One region of the Cryobacterium sp. TMB3-10 genome, then DNA from elsewhere that is predicted to be linked to it. Evidence: predicted binding sites of a transcription regulator. Region 1 holds the regulator's gene; the other holds the start of a gene.
What was found. The regulator HspR, encoded in region 1, represses chaperone genes until heat shock. The targets are predictions, from matches to a motif close to AAGTTGAGTCNNNNNGACTCAACTT.

Region 1 (11,272 bases):
ACCACACCATCAGCGACGACCGCGATCACGGTGCCACGCCCGTGCCCGACAAAATCGACGAAGGACTTGGCCACGCCGCCGCCGTGCCCGTGCCCGCCGACGGCGGGCGGACCCCGGTACTTGTCGACAGACTGGCTCAGCGCCGACAGCGACGCCGTGAGCTGGGCATCGGCCACGGTGTTCGTGGAGGTGCTCAACACGGCGATGCTCAGCAGGCCCATGCCCAGAAGCACCGCTGCCACGACGCCGGCGATTCCCACCACCAGTCGGCGGCGGAGCGTCCAGGGCGCCGCTCCGCGCTCGGGGGGAGCCGTAGACGAACCGACCGCGCTCACTCCGCGGGCCTCAGCATGTAGCCGACACCGCGCACGGTGTGCAGCATCGGGGCGCGTTCCGCATCGATCTTCTTGCGCAGGTACGACACGTAGAGGTCCACGATGCTCCCGCGCCCGGCGAAGTCGTAGTTCCAGACCTCGTCAAGGATCTGCGCCCGGCTCAGCACCCGCATCGGGTTGCGCATGAAGTAGCGCAACAGGTCGAACTCGGTCGTGGTGAGCATGATGTCGGCGTCGTCGCGACGCACCCGATAGCTGGTTTCGTCCAGGGTCAGGGTGCCCACCACCAGCGCGGCCTGCTCCTCAGGGACGGCCTGCACGGTGCGGCGCAGCAGCCCGCGCAGCCGGGCCACGAGCTCCTCGAGGCTGAACGGCTTGGTCATGTAGTCGTCACCGCCGGCGGTCAGGCCGATGATGCGGTCGTCCACAGAGTCCCTGGCGGTGAGGAACAGGGTCGGCGTGGTGGAACCGCCGGAGCGCAGGTGGCGCAGCACGCTCAATCCGTCGGTGTCCGGCAGCATGATGTCCAGGATCACGACGTCCGGCCGGTTGTCCCGGTAGGCCCGCAGGGCGGCCTGCCCGGTGTGGGCGACGTCCACGATCCAGCCCTCATAACTCAGCGCCAGGCTCACCAGATTGGTGAGGGTGTCCTCGTCGTCGACGAGGAGAACCCGGATGGCGGAGCCGTCGAGCCGGGAGATCCGCGGGAGCTTCGCCAGCACGGCGCGTCGGCGTACGGAGTCCGCGGCGGGATCGGGTGAGGTCGAGGGCGGCACACGTTATTGTCCCACTTCTTGTGAGAACGCTGGGAGTTGAGCCTCTCCGACTCAACTTTGGCGGCCCCGGCTTGACTTAGGTTTTTGGGCGGTGGCACACTTGAGCCAGCAACACTCAAGTCTTTGAAACAGGCCTTGAACCCAAACTTTGAAGGAGATACTCTCACATGGCTCGTGCAGTCGGCATTGACCTCGGAACCACCAACTCGGTGGTGGCCGTACTCGAGGGTGGAGAACCCACCGTCATCGCAAACGCTGAAGGCTTCCGCACCACGCCTTCCGTGGTCGCGTTCACCAAGGACGGCGAGGTACTCGTCGGCGAGACCGCCAAGCGCCAGGCCGTCACCAACGTGGACCGCACCATTTCGTCGGTCAAGCGCCACGTCGGCACCGACTGGACCGTCGACATCGACGACAAGAAGTACACCCCGCAGGAGATCTCCGCCCGCATCCTCGCCAAGCTCAAGCGCGACGCCGAGCAGTACCTGGGCGACAAGGTGACGGATGCCGTCATCACCGTTCCCGCGTACTTCAACGACGCCGAACGCCAGGCCACCAAGGAAGCCGGCGAGATCGCCGGCCTCAACGTGCTGCGCATCATCAACGAGCCCACCGCGGCCGCCCTGGCCTACGGCCTGGACCGTGGCAAGGAAGACGAGCTCATCCTGGTCTTCGACCTCGGTGGCGGAACCTTCGACGTCTCCCTCCTCGAGGTGGGCAAGGACGACGACTTCAGCACCATCCAGGTGCGTTCGACCTCCGGTGACAACCGCCTCGGCGGCGACGACTGGGACCAGCGCATCGTTGATCACCTGATCAAGCGCTTCAAGGACTCCACCGGCGTCGACGTCTCCAAGGACAAGATCGCCAAGCAGCGCCTCAAGGAAGCCGCGGAGCAGGCCAAGAAGGAACTCTCCTCGAGCATGTCCACCAGCATCCAGCTGCCGTACCTCTCGCTGACGGAGAACGGCCCGGCCAACCTCGACGAGACGCTCACCCGCGCCCAGTTCGAGAAGATGACCGAAGACCTGCTCGACCGCACCAAGAAGCCCTTCCAGGACGTCATCCGTGAGGCCGGCGTCAAGGTCGAGGACATCGCGCACGTCGTTCTCGTCGGTGGCTCCACCCGCATGCCCGCCGTGTACGAGCTCGTCAAGGCCGAGACCGGTGGCAAGGACCCGAACAAGGGTGTCAACCCCGACGAGGTCGTCGCCGTCGGCGCCGCACTGCAGGCCGGTGTCCTGAAGGGCGAGCGCAAGGACGTTCTGCTCATCGACGTCACCCCCCTGAGCCTCGGCATCGAGACCAAGGGCGGCATCATGACGCGCCTCATCGAGCGCAACACGGCCATCCCCACCAAGCGCAGCGAGACCTTCACCACGGCCGACGACAACCAGCCGTCCGTGGCCATCCAGGTCTTCCAGGGCGAGCGCGAGTTCACCCGCGACAACAAGAACCTGGGCACCTTCGAGCTCACCGGCATCGCGCCGGCCCCGCGCGGCATCCCGCAGGTCGAGGTCACCTTCGACCTCGACGCCAACGGCATCGTCCACGTGTCCGCCAAGGACAAGGGCACCGGCAAGGAGCAGTCAATGACCATCACCGGCGGCACCGCGCTGGGCAAGGAAGACATCGAGCGCATGGTTCGCGAGGGTGAAGAGCACGCGGCAGAAGACAAGCGCCGCCGCGAAGCCGCCGAGACCCGCAACGGCGCCGAGCAGCTCGCCTACTCGATCGAGAAGCTGATCAAGGAGAACGACGAGAAGCTGCCCGACGAGGTCAAGACCGAGGTTCAGGCCGACGTCGACGCCCTCAAGTCCGCTCTCGCCGGTGACGACGACGACGCTGTGAAGACCGCGTTCGACAAGCTCACCGAGAGCCAGGGCAAGCTCGGCGAGGCCATCTACGCCTCCAGCCAGGCGGATGCCGCGGCCGGCGAGTCCGAGACCGCCGAGCCCACCGCCGAGTCGGGCAACCCCGACGAAGACGTTGTCGACGCCGAGGTTGTCGACGACGAGGACGAAGCGAAGAAGTAATGAGCGACGCCAACCGTCCGGACGAGAACCGTCCCGAAGACGAGTCTGCTGCTGCGGGAGTGCCCGAATCGGGCGCCCCCGCGGCGGGCGGGCCGGACTCCGACGCGGCCGCTCCGGCCGAGTTCGTCGACGCGGCTGACGCCGCGGGCATCGAGGAGGACGAGCTGACCGTGCAGGACATCCTGGACGCGGCCGACCTCGAGGCATCCGATCCCTCCAGCGAGCACCTCGCCGACCTCAAGCGGGTCACCGCGGAGTACGCCAACTACCGTAAGCGCACCGAGGCCAACCGGGAGATCGAGCGCGAGCGCGTCACCGGCGAAGTCGTCAAGGTACTGCTGCCGGTGCTCGACGACCTGTACCGGGCCGAGAAGCACGGCGATCTCGAGGGCGACACCGCCTTCGCGACCATCGCCGCCAAGCTGCGCGCCAGCACCGAGCGCATCGGCCTCAAGCCGTACGGCACCGTCGGCGACGTGTTCGACCCCACCGTGCACGAGGCCATCTTCCAGATGCCCACGCCCGACATCGACGTGGAAACCGTCGGCGACGTCGTCGAGACCGGCTACTACCTCGGGTCCTCGCTGTTGCGGGTGGCCAAGGTCGTCGTGCAGGTACCGAGCGATGGCTAGCCAGGACTGGTTCGACAAGGACTTCTACAAGGTTCTCGGGGTGTCGAAGGACGTCTCCGCGGCCGACCTGAAGAAGGCATATCGCAAGCTGGCCCGCAAGTACCACCCCGACTCCAACCCGGGTAACCCCGCGGCGGAGGCGAAGTTCAAGGAGATCAGCGAGGCCCACTCGGTCATCGGTGACCCCGAACAGCGCAAGGAGTACGACGCCGTGCGCGCGATGGGCGGTGGAGCTCGCTTCACCGCCCCCGGGCAGGGCGGCCAGCAGGGCGGCTTCGACGACGTCTTCGGCGGCATGTTCGGTGGAGGAGCCCGTCAACAGCAGGGCTACTCCTACGAGCAGGCCGGCTTCGACGACATCCTCGGCGGAATGTTCGGCCGTGGCGCCCAGGGTGGTGGTGGCCGGTTCGGCACCCCCACCGGAGGTTTCCGAGGTGCGGGCGGGCCGACCAGGGGGCGTGACGTGGTCGCGTCGACCACGGTGGACTTCATCACGGCCACCCACGGCGACCAGATCACCCTGCAGACGCAGGAGGGTCGGTCGATCAAGGTCAAGATTCCCGCCGGCGTGGCCGACGGGCAGAAGATCAAGCTGCGCGGGCAGGGGCAACCCAGCCCGGACGGCGGCGAGAACGGTGACATCGTGCTCACCGTCACCGTGCGCAAGCACCCGGTCTTCGAACGCGACGGACTCAACCTGCGTGTGAACGTGCCGGTGACCTTCGCTGAAGCCGCCCTCGGTGCCACCATCGAGGTGCCCACCCTGGGCGGGCCGCCGGTGAAGCTGCGCGTGGCGCCCGGCACCCCCAGTGGGCGGGTGCTGCGGGTCAAGGGTCGCGGTGTGGTCACCCCGAAGGGCACCGGCGACCTGCTCGCCGAGGTTCAGGTGGCCGTGCCGTCGCACCTGTCGAAGGACGCCGAGGAGAAGCTGCTCGCGTTCAACGAGGCGCTGCCCAAGGAGAACCCGCGCGACGAACTGCTCGCCAGGGCCAAGGGCTGACACCGGTCATGGATGAGAACACCCGGGTCTTCGTGATCAGCACTGCCGCAGAGTTGGCGGGTATGCACCCGCAGACCCTGCGGCAGTACGACCGGATGGGGCTCGTCAGCCCCGGCCGCACGCCGGGCCGCTCGCGCCGCTACTCAATGCGCGATGTGGCCCGGCTGCGGGAGATCGCGGATCTGGGTGCCGAGGGTGTGAGCCTGGAGGGGATCCGGCGCATCCTCGCGCTGGAAGACACCGTGCGGGCCCTGGAAAGCCGGGTGGGGGACCTGGAAGCGGCCCTGGCCGACGAATTGCTCAACCGTCCGGGCCGCCGCGTCTTCGCGGCCGGCTCGGCCGGTGACGTCATCTCGATGCGCGCCGGCACCCGCACCCGCCGCTCGAACCAAGTGGTGATCTGGCGCCCCCTCGACAAGTAGCGAGACGTCGAGGCTCTGGGTGCTGCCGCACTGAGTTGTAGGGTTGCTGAATGGAACTGCGTCAGCTTGAACACTTCGTGACGGTCGCCGACGAACGTCACTTCACCCGGGCAGCCGAGCTGCTGCACATCTCCCAGTCGGGGCTGTCCGCGTCGATCCGGGCCCTGGAGATCGAGCTGGGCACCTCGTTGTTCATCCGCAGCACCCGCCGGGTCGAGCTCACGGCCGCCGGTCAGGCTTTGCTGGCGGATGCGCTTCGCACCCTGGCCAGCGCCGCAGCGGCCCAGAACGCCGTTGCCGCGGTACGCGGCCTCATGCGCGGACGCCTTACCGTGGGCGCCGAACCGTGCCTGGGCTCTGTGGACCTGCCCGCCGAGCTCGCCCGTTTCCGCACCGCGAACCAGGGGGTGGAGGTGCGCCTGCGCCAGCTGGGTTCCGTGGAGCTGATCGAGGGGGTGGCCAGTGGCACCACCGATGTGGCGCTGGTCGTGGTGACCGGGGACACCCCGCCCGGAGTGCGGCTGCACCGGTTGAGCAGCCAGAAGATGGTGGTGCTCTGCCACCCGGACCACCCCGTCGCGGCTCTGGCCGAGGCCGACCTGGAGACCCTGCGCACCGAACCGCTGATCGGCTTCCAGGCCGGCTGGGGCGCGCACATGCTCGCCCGGCGGGCGTTCGCCGCCGCCGGCTTCGAGTACCGGGCGGCGATGGAGGTCAACGACGTGCATCCGCTGCTCGAACTGGTGGGCTACAACCTGGGCGTGGCCATCGTGCCCACCAGCTTCGCGCTGAAGCGGCCCGACGACCTCGTTGCGGTGCCGCTGCCGGCGACCGTGCCCGAGTGGGCGGTGGCCGTGGCGGTCGCCGACGAGCCCAGCCCGGCCGCGTCGGCGTTCCTTGAGCAGCTGCTCGAAGACGTCGCCGCCGCGGCCGCCGCCCTCGAGCCCGTCGACGCTGTCGGCTCGGCGGCCTGACCGGCCGGCTGACCGGCTAGAGGGCCAGCGGGATCCGGCCGGAGAAGACCGTCTTCACCGGCGGAGCAGCGAGAACCTCACCCAGACGACTGACACCCTCCGGCGTGGTGCGCCAGGCGGCGTAGGCGTCGTGGTCGGCGGCGGTGGCCCAGTGCTCGACGACGATCACGTGGGCGGGGTCGGCGTCGTCGACGATGACCTCGAGTCCCTCGTTTCCCGGCCAGGCGCGGGTCGCGGTGAGGACTTCGTTCAGCAGGGCCGGGACGGTCTCGAGCGCGGCCGGGTCGAGGCGCAGGTCGAGGTGCACGATGGCGGTCATGCCGTCACCGCGGCGTCGTTCAGAGCGGCCGACAGGGTGGCGAGTTCCTCGTCTGACAGGGTCAGGTCGGCTGCGCGGACCGAGTCACGGATGCTCTCGGGTCGGCTCGCACCGGGGATGGGAATCACCCGGGGCGACGCGGCCAGGTGCCAGGCCAGCGTGACGACCTGCGGGCTCACGCCGTGGGCATCCGCCACCCGCTGGAACGGCGCGAAGGCTGTGCCCAGGTCGGCGGCGGACTTGATGCCGCCCAGTGGGCTCCAGGACAGGAACGCGACGCCGAGCTCGGTGCAGAGGTCGAGCTCGGGCCGGCTGCTGAGGAACGCGGGCGAGTACTGGTTCTGCACGCTGGCGAGCCGGCCGCCGAGGATGTCGTGGGCCTCGCGGATCTGCGCCGGGTTGGCGTTGGAGATACCGGCCAGGCGGATGGTGCCGGCGTCGAGCAGGTCCCGGATGGCGCCGATCGAGTCGGCGTACGGCACCGCGGGGTCGGGCCGGTGGTGGTGGTACAGGTCGATCGCGTCGCCGCCGAGGCGCTTGAGCGAGGCTTCGGCGGCCTGCTTGAGGTACTCGGGTCGGCCGTCGACGTACCAGGTGCCGTCGCCGGGCCGCAGGTGCCCGCCCTTGGTGGCCACGATCACCCGCGACGAGTCGCCGCCCCACAAGGCGATGGCCTTTGCGATGAGCGACTCGTTGTGGCCCACCTCGTCGGCGTGCAGGTGGTACGCATCCGCGGTGTCGAACAGGGTCACGCCCTCCTCGAGGGCGGCGTGGATGGTGGCGATGGAGCGGGCTTCGTCGGGTCGGCCCTCGATCGACATGGGCATGCCGCCCAGGCCGATGGAGCTGACGGGACGGTCGCCGATGAGTCGGGTCTTCATAGGGTGTCCAATCGAGTGCTGCGGATGATCAGGAAAGAGTGGAGTGCGCGGTGACGAGCCCGTCGAGGGTGGCGTTCAGCGCCGCATCCACCACCTGCTGGTCGGGATGCGCGTCGTACCAGGCGATCGCCTCGCGGAAGCCGAGCGCGACCGGGGTGGTGCACACGAAATCGGGCACGAGTGCGGTGACCTTGCTGTTGTCGAAGATCACCGAGTGAGACCGGTCGCCCAGCAGCGGACCACTCCACTCGGGGTTGGCCGCCGCCATGGTGTCACTCGCCACGTGCACGATCTGCGGCGCCGGGGCGCCGGCGGCGCGGGCATACTCGGCGTAGATGGCGTCCCAGGGGAGGTACTCGTTCGAGGTGATGGTGAAGCTGTCGCCCACGGCCTGCGACCGGCCGAACAGGCCCACGAGCGCCTTGGCGAAGTCGGTGCTGTGGGTGAGGGTCCAGAGCGACGTGCCGTCGCCGTGCACCACCACCGGCTGACCGGTGCGCATCCGGTGGATGTCGGTCCACCCGCCGAGCAGCGCGATCTGGGTTCGGTCGTAGGTGTGCGACGGGCGGATGATGGTGACCGGGAAGCCCTGCTCCCGGTGCGCCGCCATGAGCACATCTTCGCAGGCGGCCTTGTCGCGGGAGTACGCCCAGAACGGGTTGTGCAGGGGAGTGGACTCCCGCACCGGCAGGGCGGCCGGCGGCTTCTGGTACGCCGAGGCCGAACTGATGAAGATGTACTGCCCGCAGCGGCCGGCGAACTGGGCGATGTCGGCGCGCACGTGCTCCGGGGTGAACGCCACGAAGTCCACCACCACGTCGAAACGACGCTCACCGAGCGCCGCCGCAACCGCGGCCGCGTCCCGCACGTCCACGGTGAGCACCTCAGCCGCGTCGGGAACGCTGCGCAGGGCGGACTGGCCGCGATTGAGCACGGTCAGCCGGTGGCCACGAGCCACGGCCAGCTCGGCCGCGGCCGTGCTGATCACCCCGGTGCCGCCGATGAAGAGAACACTGAGTCCGGCGCTCACCAGGCGTAGTCTTCCGGCGCGGTGCGGTAGCCGGGAAAGATCTCGTCTAGGCGATGGAGCGCGGCCTGGTCGAGCTTCAGGTCAACGGCGCGCAGGCCGGCCTCGAGCTGCTCCATGGTGCGCGGACCGATGATCGGTGCGGTCACCGCGCTCTGGTGCATCAGCCAGGCCAGGCCCAGGTCGCCGGGCTCGGTGCCGAGTTCGGCGGCGAAGTCCTCGTAGGCACCGATGGCCGCGCGGTTCTTCTCGAGCTTGTCGGCGTTGGCCCCGGAGACCCGGCGGCTGCCGTCGCGCTCCTTGCGCAGCACACCGCCGAGCAGGCCGCCGTCCAGCGGCGACCAGGGCAGGATTCCCATCCCGTTGGCCTGGGCGGCGGGGATGACCTCTCGTTCGATGTCGCGCTTGAGCAGGTTGTACAGCGACTGCTCGCTCACCAGCCCGCTGAAGTTGCGCTTGCGGGCCTCGGCCTGCGCGGTGGCGATGTGCCAACCGGCGAAGTTGCTGCTGCCGGCGTAGAGGACCTTGCCCTGCGCGACGGCGGTTTCCATGGCCTGCCAGATCTCATCCCACGGGGTGTCACGGTCCACGTGGTGAAACTGGAACAGGTCGATGTGGTCGGTCTGCAGGCGCTTCAGGCTCTCATCGAGTGAGCGGCGGATGTTGAGCGCCGACAGCTTGCCGTCATTGGGCCGGTCGGACATGGTGCCGTAGACCTTGGTGGCCAGCACGGTGTCCTCGCGCCGCTCGCCGCCCTGCGCGAACCAGCGGCCCAGGATGCTCTCGGTGGCGCCCCGGCCCTGCTTGGAGCCGTAGACGTTGGCGGTGTCGAAGAAGTTGATGCCCGCCGCCCTGGCAGCGTCCATGATGCCGAACGAGGTGGGCTCGTCGGTCTCGGGCCCGAAGTTCATGGTGCCGAGGCACAGGCGCGAAACGGACAGGCCGGAACGACCGAGGTGTGTGTATTCCATACCCTCAGGCTGCTCCGCTCGGAGCCCACTGTCCAACAGGAGAACCGGATGCGATCCAGCACTCCGCCTTCTCAATCCTGGTGAGACCGGTGCTCAGTCGGTGTCGAGGGCCCCGGGGCGGCCGGAATCACTCGGTTGCCGGCTGGCCGTGACGGCGAGCAGGTCGAGCGAGAGCCGCGGGTCCAGGCGCAGGGGCAGGTCGACGACGGCCCGGATTTCCCAGCGCACGTGCAGGTTACCGATGGACAACGACGGTGCCGGCAGGCCCGCGGGTGTTTCGACCGTGAACGGCAGATCGACCACCGTGCCGGGGGTGAGCATCCCGGCGGGGCCCACCACGACGGCGGCCGTCACGGCTTCGGCGTGCCGGTAGCCCTCGGACTCGCTGGCGTCGGGGTCGGCGACCTGGCCGGGTCCGCCCCAGACCTCCTCGCAGCGCACCAGCTGCACGCGCACGCCCCGGGTCGAGATCTCGTCGCGGGGACGCACCCGCAGGACGCCCGTGAGCGGGGTGCCGGGTTCCAGCACCCGGGAGGACAACGCGATGAACTCCAGGGCGACCTGTCCGAGGTGTTCGCCGACCGGCGGATGGCCGATGTCGGTGGCGCTGGTCTGGCCCCAAGACTGCACGTCGATCAGTCGTTCCCGCTTGATGATCTGACCACCGGCGGCATGCAGGACGCAACGCACAGACCAGCCCACGTCGATCAGGTCGCCCCGCACCGAGGCCGGGCCGTCGGTGGGAATGCTCAGGCTGCCCGACAACACCCGGGTCTGGCCGGCCGGGATTGCACCCGGCGCTTGCACCGTGACCGTGGTGAGCAGCTCGGTGGTGCGTTCGCGGGCGGGGAACACGCCGCCGTAGATGTTGCCGCGGCCGTAGGTGTAGTTGACCTTGCGGATCAGCGTCAGCTCGGCGTGCTCGATCAACGCCGGCCGGAGCGCGGTGATGCGTATGGTGACCCCCAGCGAATTACCCTCGATCACCACTCCATCCGTGGGAGTGAGTTCTACCGAGACTTGCACTGCCGTATCGGTTGTTGTGACCGCCATGTCGCACCAAACTTCCTGTTACCCGTTGCCAGAGACCCACTCAATGGGGACAACGTAGGCACAGTAAAGCCAGGGTCGCTGCAGCGTTCAAGGGGATTGACTTGCCCCACGCTGTCTGCATCGGTGCGGTGGAAGGGGCGGGTCAGCGCGCGAACAGCTCCGCCACCGTGGGCGGGTTGGCGCCCGCACGCGACACCGTGATCGCCGCGCTCGCCAGGGCGGTCTGGCCCAGGCGACCGAGGTCGGCGGCGCCGAGGGTGTTCTGCAGGATGGCCTCGGTGGCATCGTTCACGAGGATCGCGTAGAGCAGCCCCGACATGAACGAGTCACCGGCGCCGATGGTGTCGACCACGGTCACCGGATGCGCGGCCAGCTCGGCCGTGGCCCCGCCGGCCCGCAGCAGGGCGCCGTCGCCGCCTCGGGTGATGGCGAACAGGGCCACCCCGGCCGCCACGTATTCCCGGGCAATCTGGTCCAGGCTCCGCCCCGGATAGAGCCACGCGGCATCCTCGTCGCTCATTTTCACCACGTGCGCGGCCCGGGAGAGCTCTTCGACGGCTCGCACCACGTCGTCACGGCTGCCCATGATGCCGGGCCGCACATTGGGGTCGTAGCTGAGCAGGGTGCCGGCCGGGGCGCCGGTGAACGCGGTCAACACGGCCCGGCCGCCGGGCTGCAGGATCGCGGCGATCGAGCCCGTGTGGATCAAGGCGCACGGGGCGGGCAGCGCCACCGATGGCAGCTCCCAGCGCAGGTCGAAGTCATAGGTGGCGGCGCCGGCCGCATCCAGGATGGCGGTGGCGCTCGAGGTGGCGCCGGTCGTGACCGACCCCGGCAGCAGGTCGA
Region 2 (11,272 bases), on a different contig from region 1:
CCGGATGCGTCGCCGGACGAGCGCCTGACGCGCACGCATCCGATGGTGCGGCTGCTGCGTCGGCCGGAGATCGGCGCCCTCGTCGCCGCCCTGGCGATCTTCGGGTACTTCTCCGTTGCGACGACATCCTTCCTGTCGACGGCGGGCGTGGCCACCTGGCTCTACTCCGCGTCGCTGTTCGGCATCATGGCCGTCGCCGTGGCGATGCTCATGATCGGCGGCGAGTTCGACCTCTCGGCCGGAGCCATGACCGGCACCACCGGGCTGCTCGTCGGCGCGTTCACCACCCAATGGGGCATGAACCTGTGGTTCGCGATGCTGCTCGCCCTACTGATCGCCCTCGCCGTCGGCGCCTTCAACGGGTTCCTGGTCGTCAAGACCGCCATCCCCAGCTTCATCGTCACGCTGGGCACCTTCTTCATCCTGCAGGGGCTCAACCTCGCCGGCACCAAGCTCGTCACCGGCCAGGTCGCCATCCAGGGCATGACCCTGGTGCCCGGCTTCGACGCCGGCAAGGCGATCTTCGGTTCGACGATCCCGGTCTTCGGCGTCAACCTCAAGGTGTCGGTCTTCTGGTGGCTCGGCATCACCGCCGTGGCCAGTTGGCTGCTGCTGCGCACCCGGTACGGCAACTGGATCTTCGCCATCGGCGGGCAGTTGCAGAGCGCCGTGCAGACCGGCGTGCCGGTCAAGCGCACCCGCATCGGCCTGTTCATGGGCACGGCGGCGGCCGGCTGGCTGGTAGGCATGCTCTCGCTCTTCGACGTGGCCACGGTGCAAGCCACCACGGGCATCGGCCAGGAGTTCATCTACATCATCTGCGCCGTCGTCGGCGGCTGCCTGCTCACCGGCGGTTACGGGTCCGCGATCGGCGCCGCCCTCGGCGCGCTGATCTACGGCATGATCCTGCAGGGCATCGTGTTCGCCCAGTGGGACAACAACTGGCTCAAGGCCTTCCTGGGCGGGATGCTGCTGCTCGCCGTGCTCGTGAACCTCTCGGTGCGCCGCCAAGCCGGGGTACGCGCATGAGCGCCGCAGGAGCAACCCGGCCAACGCCCATCCTCGAGGTGCGCGGCATCGGCAAGGTCTACGGGTCAGTCATCGCGCTCAGCGACATCTCCACCTCGGTCGGCGCCGGTGAGGTGCTCTGCGTGCTGGGCGACAACGGCGCGGGCAAGTCGACCCTGCTCAAGGTCCTCGCCGGTGTGCACCCGCACTCCTCCGGCGAACTCCTGCTCGACGGGGCCGCGGTGCGCTTCACCGGACCGCGCCTCGCTCTCGACGCCGGTATCGCCACGGTCTACCAGGACTTGGCGATCGTGCCGCTGATGCCGGTGTGGCGCAACTTCTTCCTCGGCGCCGAACTCAGCGCCGGGATCGGCCCGTTCTCCCGCCTCCAGGTTGCCGAGATGCGCGCGATCACGCTCGCGCAGCTGGGCCGGATGGGCATCGACCTGCGTGACGTGGACCAGCCCATCGGCACCCTGTCCGGCGGCGAACGGCAATCCGTCGCCATCGCCAGGGCCATTTACTTCGGTGCCAGGGTCGTCATCCTCGACGAGCCCACCTCGGCGTTGGGCGTCAAGCAGGCCGGGGTGGTGCTGCGCTACGTGGCGCAAGCCAGGGACCACGGCCTCGGCGTGGTGTTCGTCACCCACAACCCGCACCACGCGTACCCGGTGGGGGACAGGTTCCTGGTGCTCAACCGCGGGGCCAGCCTGGGCGAGTTCGACCGGAAAGGCATCACCATCGACGAGCTGACCCGGCTGATGGCCGGCGGGGCCGAACTGGAGTCCCTGGCCCGGGAGCTCGAGCGGGACTGATCCGCCAGGCCAGCGCGGGGTCGGGCACGCCTCATCCGTTTCGGACGATTCCGGAACGGCGCTATCGGCGGGACGCGGATTGGTTGCTACCGTCTGCGGCGTGAGACCGGCGTGCCGTCGTGGTGCGCCCGTCGAACACCGAAGAATCCGGAAAACGCGAACACCAACAGGGCCCAACCCTGGAAATGGAGCGATACCCATGGCCACAGGAACAACCCCGGTGCTGGATGCGGCGGCCGAGATCAACGCTGTCTCGCTGGCCCGCACCGACCTCGATCCGCGCACGCTGATGATCGCCCGGATCGCGGCCCTGGTGGCCGTGGATGCACCGGTCGGTTCGTACCTCATGCACGTCGGACCGGCAGCGGAGGTCGGGCTGACCGCCGACGACATCGAGGACGTTCTCATCGCCGTTGCCCCGATCGTGGGCACGCCACGGTTGCTGTCATCGGCTCGCAAGATCGTCGAGGCCTTCGACCTCGCGATCCAACTCGACTCCGAGGGCGACACCCAGTAACGCCCAGAGTCCACCGCAGCCGCGTCGTGCGGCAGATCCAGTGAGGAGCACCCCCAGTGAGAAAGCCCATCGTCTTCATGGCCCTGCTGGTGCTCCTTGCCGGATGCGCGCCCGCCGACGGCACCGATCCGACACCGAGCAGTTCGTCGCCATCGGCCGCAACGGCCACCCCGTCACCCGGTCAGACGGCGTCACCTCCGACAGATGCACAGATCACCTGGGCGGGCACGGTCTGCAGCGACGTATCGACCGTGCAAACCGACGTTCAGGGGCTGGCGACGGCGGCGGTCACCGGGGGCGATTCGGTGGGTACCGCGGTGTCCAACCAGATGGATACCGTGTCGGCCTCGGTGAGCGCCCTGGTCGACACTGTGAAGTCACCCCCGGAGAATCTCGGCGACGACCCGGAGCTCCTGGCCGTGCAGGAGTCGATCGACACCGTCGATCAGTCGTTCACGACCTTGCGGGCGAGCGCCAGTGCGGTGGAGGGCACCAGCGGGGCCACCCTGGTCGATGCGCTGGCGACGCTCGTCGGTGACACCGGTACAGTGCTCTCCGACGTGGGTGCCGCCGCTCAGACCATCACCACGGCAACCGAGGACACCTCCAGCACCCTCGGCCAGGCCTTCCGAGCTGCACCCGAGTGCGCCGACCTCACCTCCTAAAACCCGATGACCCGGCCCGTGTGTCGTGCGCCCGGTGGCAGTGACTTCGGCGTCCGCCGGACGCATTGCGAGCGCGGATTCAGGGAAATCTCAGGATGCCGCGGGAATGAAACGCGCGCCCAAACGTTGACTTGAGTCGAGGTCACTCAAGTTTTGGGTTTCCTCCTCGTTCAGATTCCCAGGAGGTTTCCTTGCCTACATACTTCGGCCCGACCGGTTCCGACAACGGTTCGTTCGACGAGTTCCTGGCCCGCTACCTGCAGGGCCAGCGCGCCGCGCAGTCCGGCCGCCCCATCGAGATCACCCGGCTCCTCAGCCGCCGCACCCACGAGATCCTCGTGCAGGCGGCCCAGTTCGCCGTCGCCCACGGTCACGCCCACGTCGACGCCCTGCACCTGCTGCGGGTGATGGTCGAACAGGAACCCGCCGCCTCGGCCATCCGCCGTGCCGGTGGTGACCCCGCCGCCATCGCGGCCGCCGCCGACCAACGCCTGCCGGAGTCCGGCGACCGTGAGTCCCAGTCCGCGCCCGGTCTGACGCCCTCGGCACAGCGCGCCCTGCTGGATGCTCACCAGGTGGCCCGCGCCTTCGGCTCCACCTACATCGACCCGGAGCACCTGTTCTTCGCCTTCGTGGTGAACCAGGACTCACCCGCCGCCCGCGTGCTCGCAGAGTCCGGCGTCACGGCCGAGTCACTGCAGGCCGGCGCCCAGCAGGCCGAGGACGACGAGGCCCAGGCCGGCAGCTCGGCCGCCGACAGCGCCTCAGACACCCCGATGCTCGACACCTACGGCATCGACCTCACCGAGCGTGCCCGCTCCGGCAAGCTCGACCCGGTGATCGGCCGCAGCGACGAGATCGAACAGACCGTTGAGATCCTCTCCCGCCGCACCAAGAACAACCCGGTGCTGATCGGCGAAGCCGGCGTGGGCAAGACCGCCGTGGTCGAGGGCCTGGCCCAGGCCATCGTCGACGGCCTGGTGCCCGAACAGCTGCGCAGCAAGCGCGTCATCGCGCTCGACCTGCCCGCCATGCTCGCCGGCACCCGCTACCGCGGCGACTTCGAAGAACGCCTGACCAAGACCATGGACGAGATCAGCGAGCGCAGCGATCAGATCATCGTCTTCATCGACGAGCTGCACACCGTGGTCGGTGCCGGCGGCGCCGGCGAGGGCGGAATGGACGCCGGCAACATCCTCAAGCCGCGCCTGGCGCGCGGTGAGCTGCACGTCGTGGGCGCCACCACCCTCAACGAATACCGCAAGGTCGAGAAGGACCCCGCCCTCGAACGGCGCTTCCAGCCCGTGCGGGTGAATGAGCCCAGCATCGACGACGCGGTGCAGATCCTCGCCGGCCTGCAGGGCCGCTACGCCGAGCACCACTCGGTGCGTTACACGGATGCCGCGATCCGCGCGGCCGTCGAAATGAGCGCCAGGTACGTTCCAGACCGGTTCCTGCCCGACAAGGCCATCGACCTGATCGACCAGGCCGGCGCCCGAGCGCGTCTAGCGCTCGGCTCGAGGGTCGACATCGAAGGCCTGCGCGAACAGCGGGCCGGCCTCGAAACGGCCAAGACCATCGCGGTCGCCGCCGAGGCCTACGAGGAGGCGTCCCGCCTGCGGGACGAGACCGAGCAGCTGGCGGAGCAGATCACCGCGGCCGAGGCCGCCCAGGATGCGTCACAGCCGGCACCGTCCGCCGTGGTCGACGAGGCCGAGATCGCCGCGATCATCGCCCGCGCCACCGGCATCCCGGCCAGCCGCCTCACCGCGGGCGACCGCGAACGCCTCGCCACGCTCGAGCACGACCTGCACCAGCGGGTCATCGGGCAGGAGGACGCGGTGACCGTGATCGCCAAGGCCGTACGGCGCAACCGCACCGGAATGGGCGATGCCTCCCGGCCTGTCGGCAGCTTCCTGTTCCTCGGCCCCACCGGGGTGGGCAAGACCGAGCTCGCCAAATCGTTGGCCGAGTCACTGTTCGGTGACGAGAAGGCGATGCTGCGCTTCGACATGAGCGAGTTCGGTGAACGTCACACCGTGAGCCGCCTGGTCGGTGCTCCTCCGGGGTACGTCGGCTACGACGAGGCCGGCCAGCTGACCGAACACGTGCGGCGGAACCCCTACTCGGTGGTGCTGCTGGACGAGATCGAGAAGGCGCACCCCGACGTCTTCAACCTGCTCCTGCAGGTGCTCGACGACGGCCGCCTCACTGACGGCCAGGGCCGCACTGTGGACTTCCGCAACACCGTGATCATCATGACGTCCAACATCGGCTCCGAGGTGCTCGCCAGCCGCAGCGGCGCGCTCGGCTTCACCGCCGACCTCGACGGAGCGCACAACGGCTTCGGGTCGGAGAAGGCCCTGCGGGACCGGGTGATGGCCAAGCTCCGTGAGGCCATGCGGCCCGAGTTCCTCAACCGCATCGACGAGGTCGTGCTGTTCCGGAAGCTCGATCAGCCCCAGCTCCGCCAGATTGTGCGGCTGTTGCTGAACCAGACCGAGGCCAGGCTGCACGCCCAGGGACACGCGCTCACCGTGAGCGACGCGGCCGTGGACTGGATTGCCGAGAACGGCTACGAGCCCGAGTACGGCGCGCGGCCGCTCCGCAGGGTCATCCAGCGTCAGCTCGACGACAGAATCGCCGACCTGCTGGTGGCTTCAGAGCTCGGCGTCGCGGGAGTGGTGGCCGTCACCGTGGCCGATGGTGCCCTGCACGTGGCGTCCGAACCGGCACGGATGCCGCTGGCGGCGTAGCCGCGAATGAGAACGCCCCGACCGGACCTTGACGGGTCCGGCCGGGGCGTTTCTGCGTTCGGCCTGTTCGTGGAAGCTACAGAATGAAGAGCATCTCCTGGTAGGTCGGCAGCGGCCACAGGTCATCGGCCACGATGCCCTCCAGCACGTCGGCCGCCGCGCGCACGGCGCTCATGGCCGGCAGCAGGTCATCCCTGGCGTGCTCTGCCTCGGCCAGCGCGCTGCCGGACTCGGCAGCCAGGACGTCCTTGAGCACGGCCAGGGCGGTGCGCAGCTTGGCGATCGGAGCGCTCACTTCCAACAGGGCGGCTATGTCGGCATCCCCGCCGGCGGCCTTGACGGCGCCGATGTTGAGTGCCACCTCGGTCTGGTGCCGCATCGCGGCCGGCAGGATCTGCGTCGAGCCGATCTCGAGGGTGAGGCGGGACTCAACACCGATGGTGAGCGCGTACTGCTCCAGACCGATCTCATAGCGGCTGTGCATCTCCCGGTGGTTGAACACCCGGTACTTCTCGAACAGCTCCAGGGCGGACTCGGTGATCAGCTCCGGCAGGGCGTCCAGCGTCGTCCGCAGGTTCGCCAACCCCCGCTTTTCGGCCTCGATGGGCCAGGAGTCCGCGTAGCCGTCGCCGTTGAACACGATGGCGCCGTGCTCGGTGATGATCTGGGTCAGCAGGGCTTGCACGGCGGTGTCGAAGTCGGTGCCGGCCGCGACGGCCGCCTCAAGGTCGGTGGCGATGTAGTCCAGCGACTCCGCCATGATCGTGTTGATCGTCACCATCGGGCCGCTCACGGTCTGCATCGAGCCCGGTGCGCGGAACTCGAACCGGTTGCCGGTGAAGGCGAACGGGCTGGTGCGGTTGCGGTCGCCGGGATCGGTCGGCAGCTGGGGCAGCGTGTCGACGCCGATGATCATGGTGCCCTTGTCCTTCGAGGAGGTCGCGGGACCCTTGGCGATCTGCTCGAAGACATCCGCCAGCTGGTCGCCGAGGAAGATCGAGATGATCGCCGGCGGGGCCTCGTTGGCGCCCAGACGGTGGTCGTTGGTCGCCGAGGCGACGGAGACCCGCAGCAGACCGGCGTACTTGTGCACGGCACGGATGACCGCGGCGCAGAAAACCAGGAACTGGGCGTTGTCGTGCGGGTTGTCGCCGGGGACGAGCAGGCTGCCGAGTTGGTTGTTGCCCAGCGAGAAGTTGACGTGCTTGCCTGAGCCGTTGACTCCCTGGAAGGGCTTCTCGTGGAAGAGGCACTCCATGCCGTGTTTCTTGGCGATGGTCTTGAACGTGGTCATCAGCAGCTGCTGGTGGTCTGCGGCGATGTTGCCGCGTTCGAACATCGGCGCGATCTCGAACTGGCCGGGCGCGACTTCGTTGTGCCGGGTCTTGGCGGGGATGCCGAGCTTGAACAGCTCCCGCTCGGTGTCCATCATGAAACCGAGCACCCGCTCGGGGATGGCACCGAAGTAGTGGTCGTCGAATTCCTGGCCCTTGGGCGGCTTGGCGCCGAACAGGGTGCGGCCGGAGTTGAGCAGATCGGGGCGGGCCAGGAAGAAGTGCCGGTCCACGAGGAAGTACTCCTGCTCAGGGCCGCAGAACGCGACGACCTTGGCCGGCTCGACGTGGCCGAACAGGCGCAGGATACGCTCGGCGTGTTCGCCCATCGCCTGTTGCGAGCGCAGCAGCGGCGTCTTGTGGTCGAGGGCTTCGCCGGTCATCGAGACGAAAACCGTGGGGATGCACAGGGTGTTGCCGTTCGGGTTCTCCAGAACGTAGGCGGGGCTGGTGACGTCCCATCCGGTGTAGCCGCGGGCCTCGAAGGTGTTGCGCAGGCCGCCGTTGGGGAAACTGGAGGCGTCGGGCTCGCCCTGCACGAGGGTCTTGCCGGCGAACTCGGCCAGCGCGGTGCCGTCGCCGACGGGTTCGAGGAAGCTGTCGTGCTTTTCGGCGGTGAGGCCGGTGAGCGGGTAGAACACGTGCGCGTAGTGCGATGCGCCCTTTTCCATCGCCCAGTCCTTCATGGCGGAGGCGACGGCGTCGGCGACCAGGGGATCCAGCATCGCACCGTGCTCGATGGTGGCCATGACCGACTTGTAGACGAGCTTGGGCAAGCGCTTCTGCATGACGACGCTGCTGAACACGTTCTCACCGAAGATCTGGCCAGGGGTTTCGGCGTCGGTGAAGCTGACGGCCGGGGGCACATAGGCCTCGACATCCCTGATCGCCTGCAGGCGCATGGCATTTCCACTCATGGTTTACCCCTCTATTCGGGTCTATTCGGGCTCTGTCCGCGACGGGGTGCGGAATCCGGTAGCCCAAACCTAGGGAGCGTGTATGCCGGGGACATTTCGGCCGCGTGACGGATTCGCTCTGCCGGTGCTCCCGGTTGGGGGTCGAAACCCAGCAGCATCGTCAGCGGCTAAACTGGTCGTTTGATTTGAGGGGTGTTTGAGTGGTTGATACGGAGCTTGCGCGCGAACAGGACTATGTCGCCACGCTGTACGCGCGCCTCGACGCGCTGCAGCGGGAGGCCGAGGCCCAGCTGAAGGCCGTGCGGATTCTCGACGTCGGTGGTAACCACCAGTCCCGGTCCGAGCGCGACACCTTTGCCCGCACCTACGAGGACCGCATCGTGCAGTTGCGCGAGGTGGACGACCGCCTGGCCTTCGGCCGGCTGGAGACTGCCCCGGAGGAGGACGGCGCACCCGTCTACAGGTACATCGGCCGGGTGGGCCTCCGCGACGAGAACCTGCAGCCGATCCTGCTCGACTGGCGGGTACCGCAGGCCAGCGCCTTTTATCAGGCCACCGCCGCGACGCCGCTCGGTGCCCGCTCCCGCCGGCACCTGCTCTCCAACGGCCGGCGCATCATCCGCATCGAAGACGAGATTCTGGATGCGGCGCTGCTGGAGGGCGACACCGCCAACCTGCATCAGGGCGAGGGGGCGCTGCTCTCGGCGCTGACCGCCCAGCGCACCGGGCACATGTCCGACATCGTCTCGACGATCCAGGCCGAACAGGACCGCATCATCCGCTCGGAGCTGAACGGTGTGCTTGTCGTGCAGGGCGGCCCCGGCACCGGCAAGACCGCCGTGGCGCTGCACCGCGCCGCCTACCTGCTCTACACGCACCGCGACAGGCTGCAGAACGCCGGTGTGCTCATCGTCGGACCGTCCACGTCGTTCCTGCAGTACATCGAGGCGGTGCTGCCGTCACTCGGAGAGACCGGGGTGGTGCTCGCCTCGGTGGGCCAGCTGTTCCCCGGCGTCGAGGCCGGCCACGAGGACGCGCCCGCCGTCGCCGCGCTCAAGGGCCAGACGTTCATGGCCGACCTGATCGCTCGGGCCGTGAAGAGCAGGCAGAAGGTGCCGGCCGCCGCCCAAAAGCTGCTCGTGAACGGCGACACCCTGGTGCTCAAGCCCCAGCTGATCGAGGCAGCCATCCACCGCGCCCGCTCCGGCGGGAAGCCGCACAACGAGGCCCGCGTCGTCTTCGTCAAGCACGCCCTGAACGCGCTGGCCCGCGAGTGGCTCGAGCAGCTCCAGCGCCAGGGCCGGTCGATGGACGACACCGACCTTCCGATGCTGCGCGAAGACCTCCGGCTGGCCGACGATGTACGGGTGGCGCTGAACACCGCATGGCTGCCACTCACCCCGCAGAAGCTTGTGCAGGACCTCTACGCCCGGCCGCAGTGGCTGGAAGAGCTCACGCCGCGCTGGCGGGCCGCGCAGCGCGCGCTGCTCCACCGACCGCGTGACGCCGAGTTCACCATCGCCGACATCCCGCTGCTCGATGAGGCGGCCGAGCACCTCGGCGAGTACAGCGCCGTCGACGCGGCCCAGAAGCGTGAGGCCAAGGAACAGCGCAAGCGCGACATTGAGAACGCCGAGCTGGCGATCAAGAACATGGACGTCAAGGGACTCGTGAATGCGAAGGCCCTCGCCGACAACTTCGCCGAACTCGGCGACCGCGCCACCACGGCCGAACGGGCGGCGCTGGATCGCAGCTGGACCTACGGGCACGTGATCGTGGATGAGGCGCAGGAGCTCTCGCCCATGCAGTGGCGGCTGCTCATGCGCCGCGGCCCGCGCCGCTCGTTCACCATCGTCGGCGACATCGCCCAGGCCGCCGCGGCCGCCGCGGCGGACAGCTGGCGGGAGGCCCTCGCACCCGTGCTCGAGGCCTCGTTCGAAGCCGACAGGTGGCGCCTGGAGGAGCTGACGGTGAACTACCGCACCCCCAGCCAGATCGCCGAGGCCGCCGAGAAGATGGCGGTGGCGCACGGCCTGCCGATCACGGCGTCACGCACGGTGCGCGCCAGCGACTGGCCGGTCGTTATCGTGACGGACGCCCTGGACGCCCTGCGGCGGGAGCGCACCCTGGGCGTGGGCGGCACTGTCGCGGTGATCGTGGTGGAGGAGCACATCGATGCCCTCGCAGAGGCTCTCGACGCCGAGTTCGGCGACATCGTCGGCCGCGGGGCGCTCGGTCTGCTGCGGGATGTGGCGTTGCTCACCCCGCACGACTCCAAGGGTCTCGAATTCGACGCCGTGATCGTCGTCGACCCCACCGCCATCGTGGCGGCGTCCGAACGCGGAGCCGGAGCACTCTACGTGGCCATGACCCGCGCGACCCAGCGCCTGTACCTCGTGAGCGACGGTCCGCTGCCCGCCGGGCTGAGCGACCTGCCCTAGCGTCCGGCTGCGCTGCCTCGCCGCACCGACGTCGCCCACTCCGGGCACTAGTCCCCTTCACGCGTGCAGAAGGGGTTTTTGAGGCACGTCGGGGGAGACCTGTCTCGGGTCGCTCTGCCTGCCTCGGCGCCGGCCTCCTCAGGACGGCTTGTCAGGCGGCGCGCGGCCGCAGGGCCCTGATGGTCGCGAGGAGCGCTTCGGAATTGATCAAGGCCGAGTTGCGGATCGCCTGGATGGAGGCGCCCTGAATGAGCGCCACGACTGTGGCCGCGAGGTCGACGCCCGAGACGCCCTCCCCGCCGGCAGGGGACCCGGCCGCGCCGACCGCCTCGCGGCAGACCGGCAGGAACGCCTCCAGGTAGCGCCCGAATGAGGCCTCGATGCGGTCGCGAAACAGGTCGGCGTGGCGGGAGAAGTAGAACGCGAAGAGCAACTCCACGCCCGCGTGGTGCTCGACCAGGCGTTCGAGCTCGACCCTGACCATCCGTTCGAGGCGGTCCCACGGTGCCAGGGCGGCCAGGCTCGGGTCGGTGAGCGCGTCGAGGGTGCCGTCGAGCAGCACCGCGAGCAGGGCCTGGAGCAGGCCGTCCTTGGACTGGAAGTGGAAGAACACCAGGCCAGGGGAGATGCCCGCTGCGGTGGCGACGCGTCGGGCGGTGACGGCATCGAGACCGTCGGTGAGGGCGATCTGGTAGGCGGCGGTCAGGATGGCGTCGCAGCGTTCCTGTTCGGGCAGTTTGGGTCCGCCCATGGGTCAGTTGCCGCCGTCGGTGCGCCGGCCGGTGCGATACTCGCGCCACGCCTTCCAGGCGCCCGTTG

Region 2: the regulator HspR is predicted to act here: its motif matches at 3,134-3,158, upstream of E3T22_RS02030 (ATP-dependent Clp protease ATP-binding subunit).

The regions. Positions count from the first base shown of each region.
Region 1 is NZ_SOGH01000024.1:103,916-115,187, reverse strand. It holds gene E3T22_RS13305 (cell wall metabolism sensor histidine kinase WalK) at 1-335, opposite strand, end outside; gene E3T22_RS13300 (response regulator transcription factor) at 332-1,057, opposite strand; gene dnaK (molecular chaperone DnaK) at 1,279-3,147, shown strand; gene E3T22_RS13290 (nucleotide exchange factor GrpE) at 3,147-3,779, shown strand; gene E3T22_RS13285 (DnaJ C-terminal domain-containing protein) at 3,772-4,779, shown strand; gene E3T22_RS13280 (heat shock protein transcriptional repressor HspR) at 4,788-5,201, shown strand; gene E3T22_RS13275 (LysR family transcriptional regulator) at 5,252-6,175, shown strand; gene E3T22_RS13270 (putative quinol monooxygenase) at 6,192-6,494, opposite strand; gene E3T22_RS13265 (aldo/keto reductase) at 6,491-7,375, opposite strand; gene E3T22_RS13260 (NAD-dependent epimerase/dehydratase family protein) at 7,404-8,405, opposite strand; gene E3T22_RS13255 (aldo/keto reductase) at 8,402-9,373, opposite strand; gene E3T22_RS13250 (hypothetical protein) at 9,467-10,426, opposite strand; gene E3T22_RS13245 (carbohydrate kinase) at 10,569-11,272, opposite strand, start outside.
Region 2 is NZ_SOGH01000005.1:9,688-20,959, reverse strand. It holds gene E3T22_RS02050 (ABC transporter permease) at 1-1,029, shown strand, start outside; gene E3T22_RS02045 (ATP-binding cassette domain-containing protein) at 1,026-1,823, shown strand; gene E3T22_RS02040 (carboxymuconolactone decarboxylase family protein) at 2,023-2,340, shown strand; gene E3T22_RS02035 (hypothetical protein) at 2,397-3,005, shown strand; gene E3T22_RS02030 (ATP-dependent Clp protease ATP-binding subunit) at 3,197-5,761, shown strand; gene E3T22_RS02025 (glutamine synthetase III) at 5,838-8,012, opposite strand; gene E3T22_RS02020 (UvrD-helicase domain-containing protein) at 8,213-10,453, shown strand; gene E3T22_RS02015 (TetR/AcrR family transcriptional regulator) at 10,605-11,204, opposite strand; gene E3T22_RS02010 (hypothetical protein) at 11,208-11,272, opposite strand, start outside.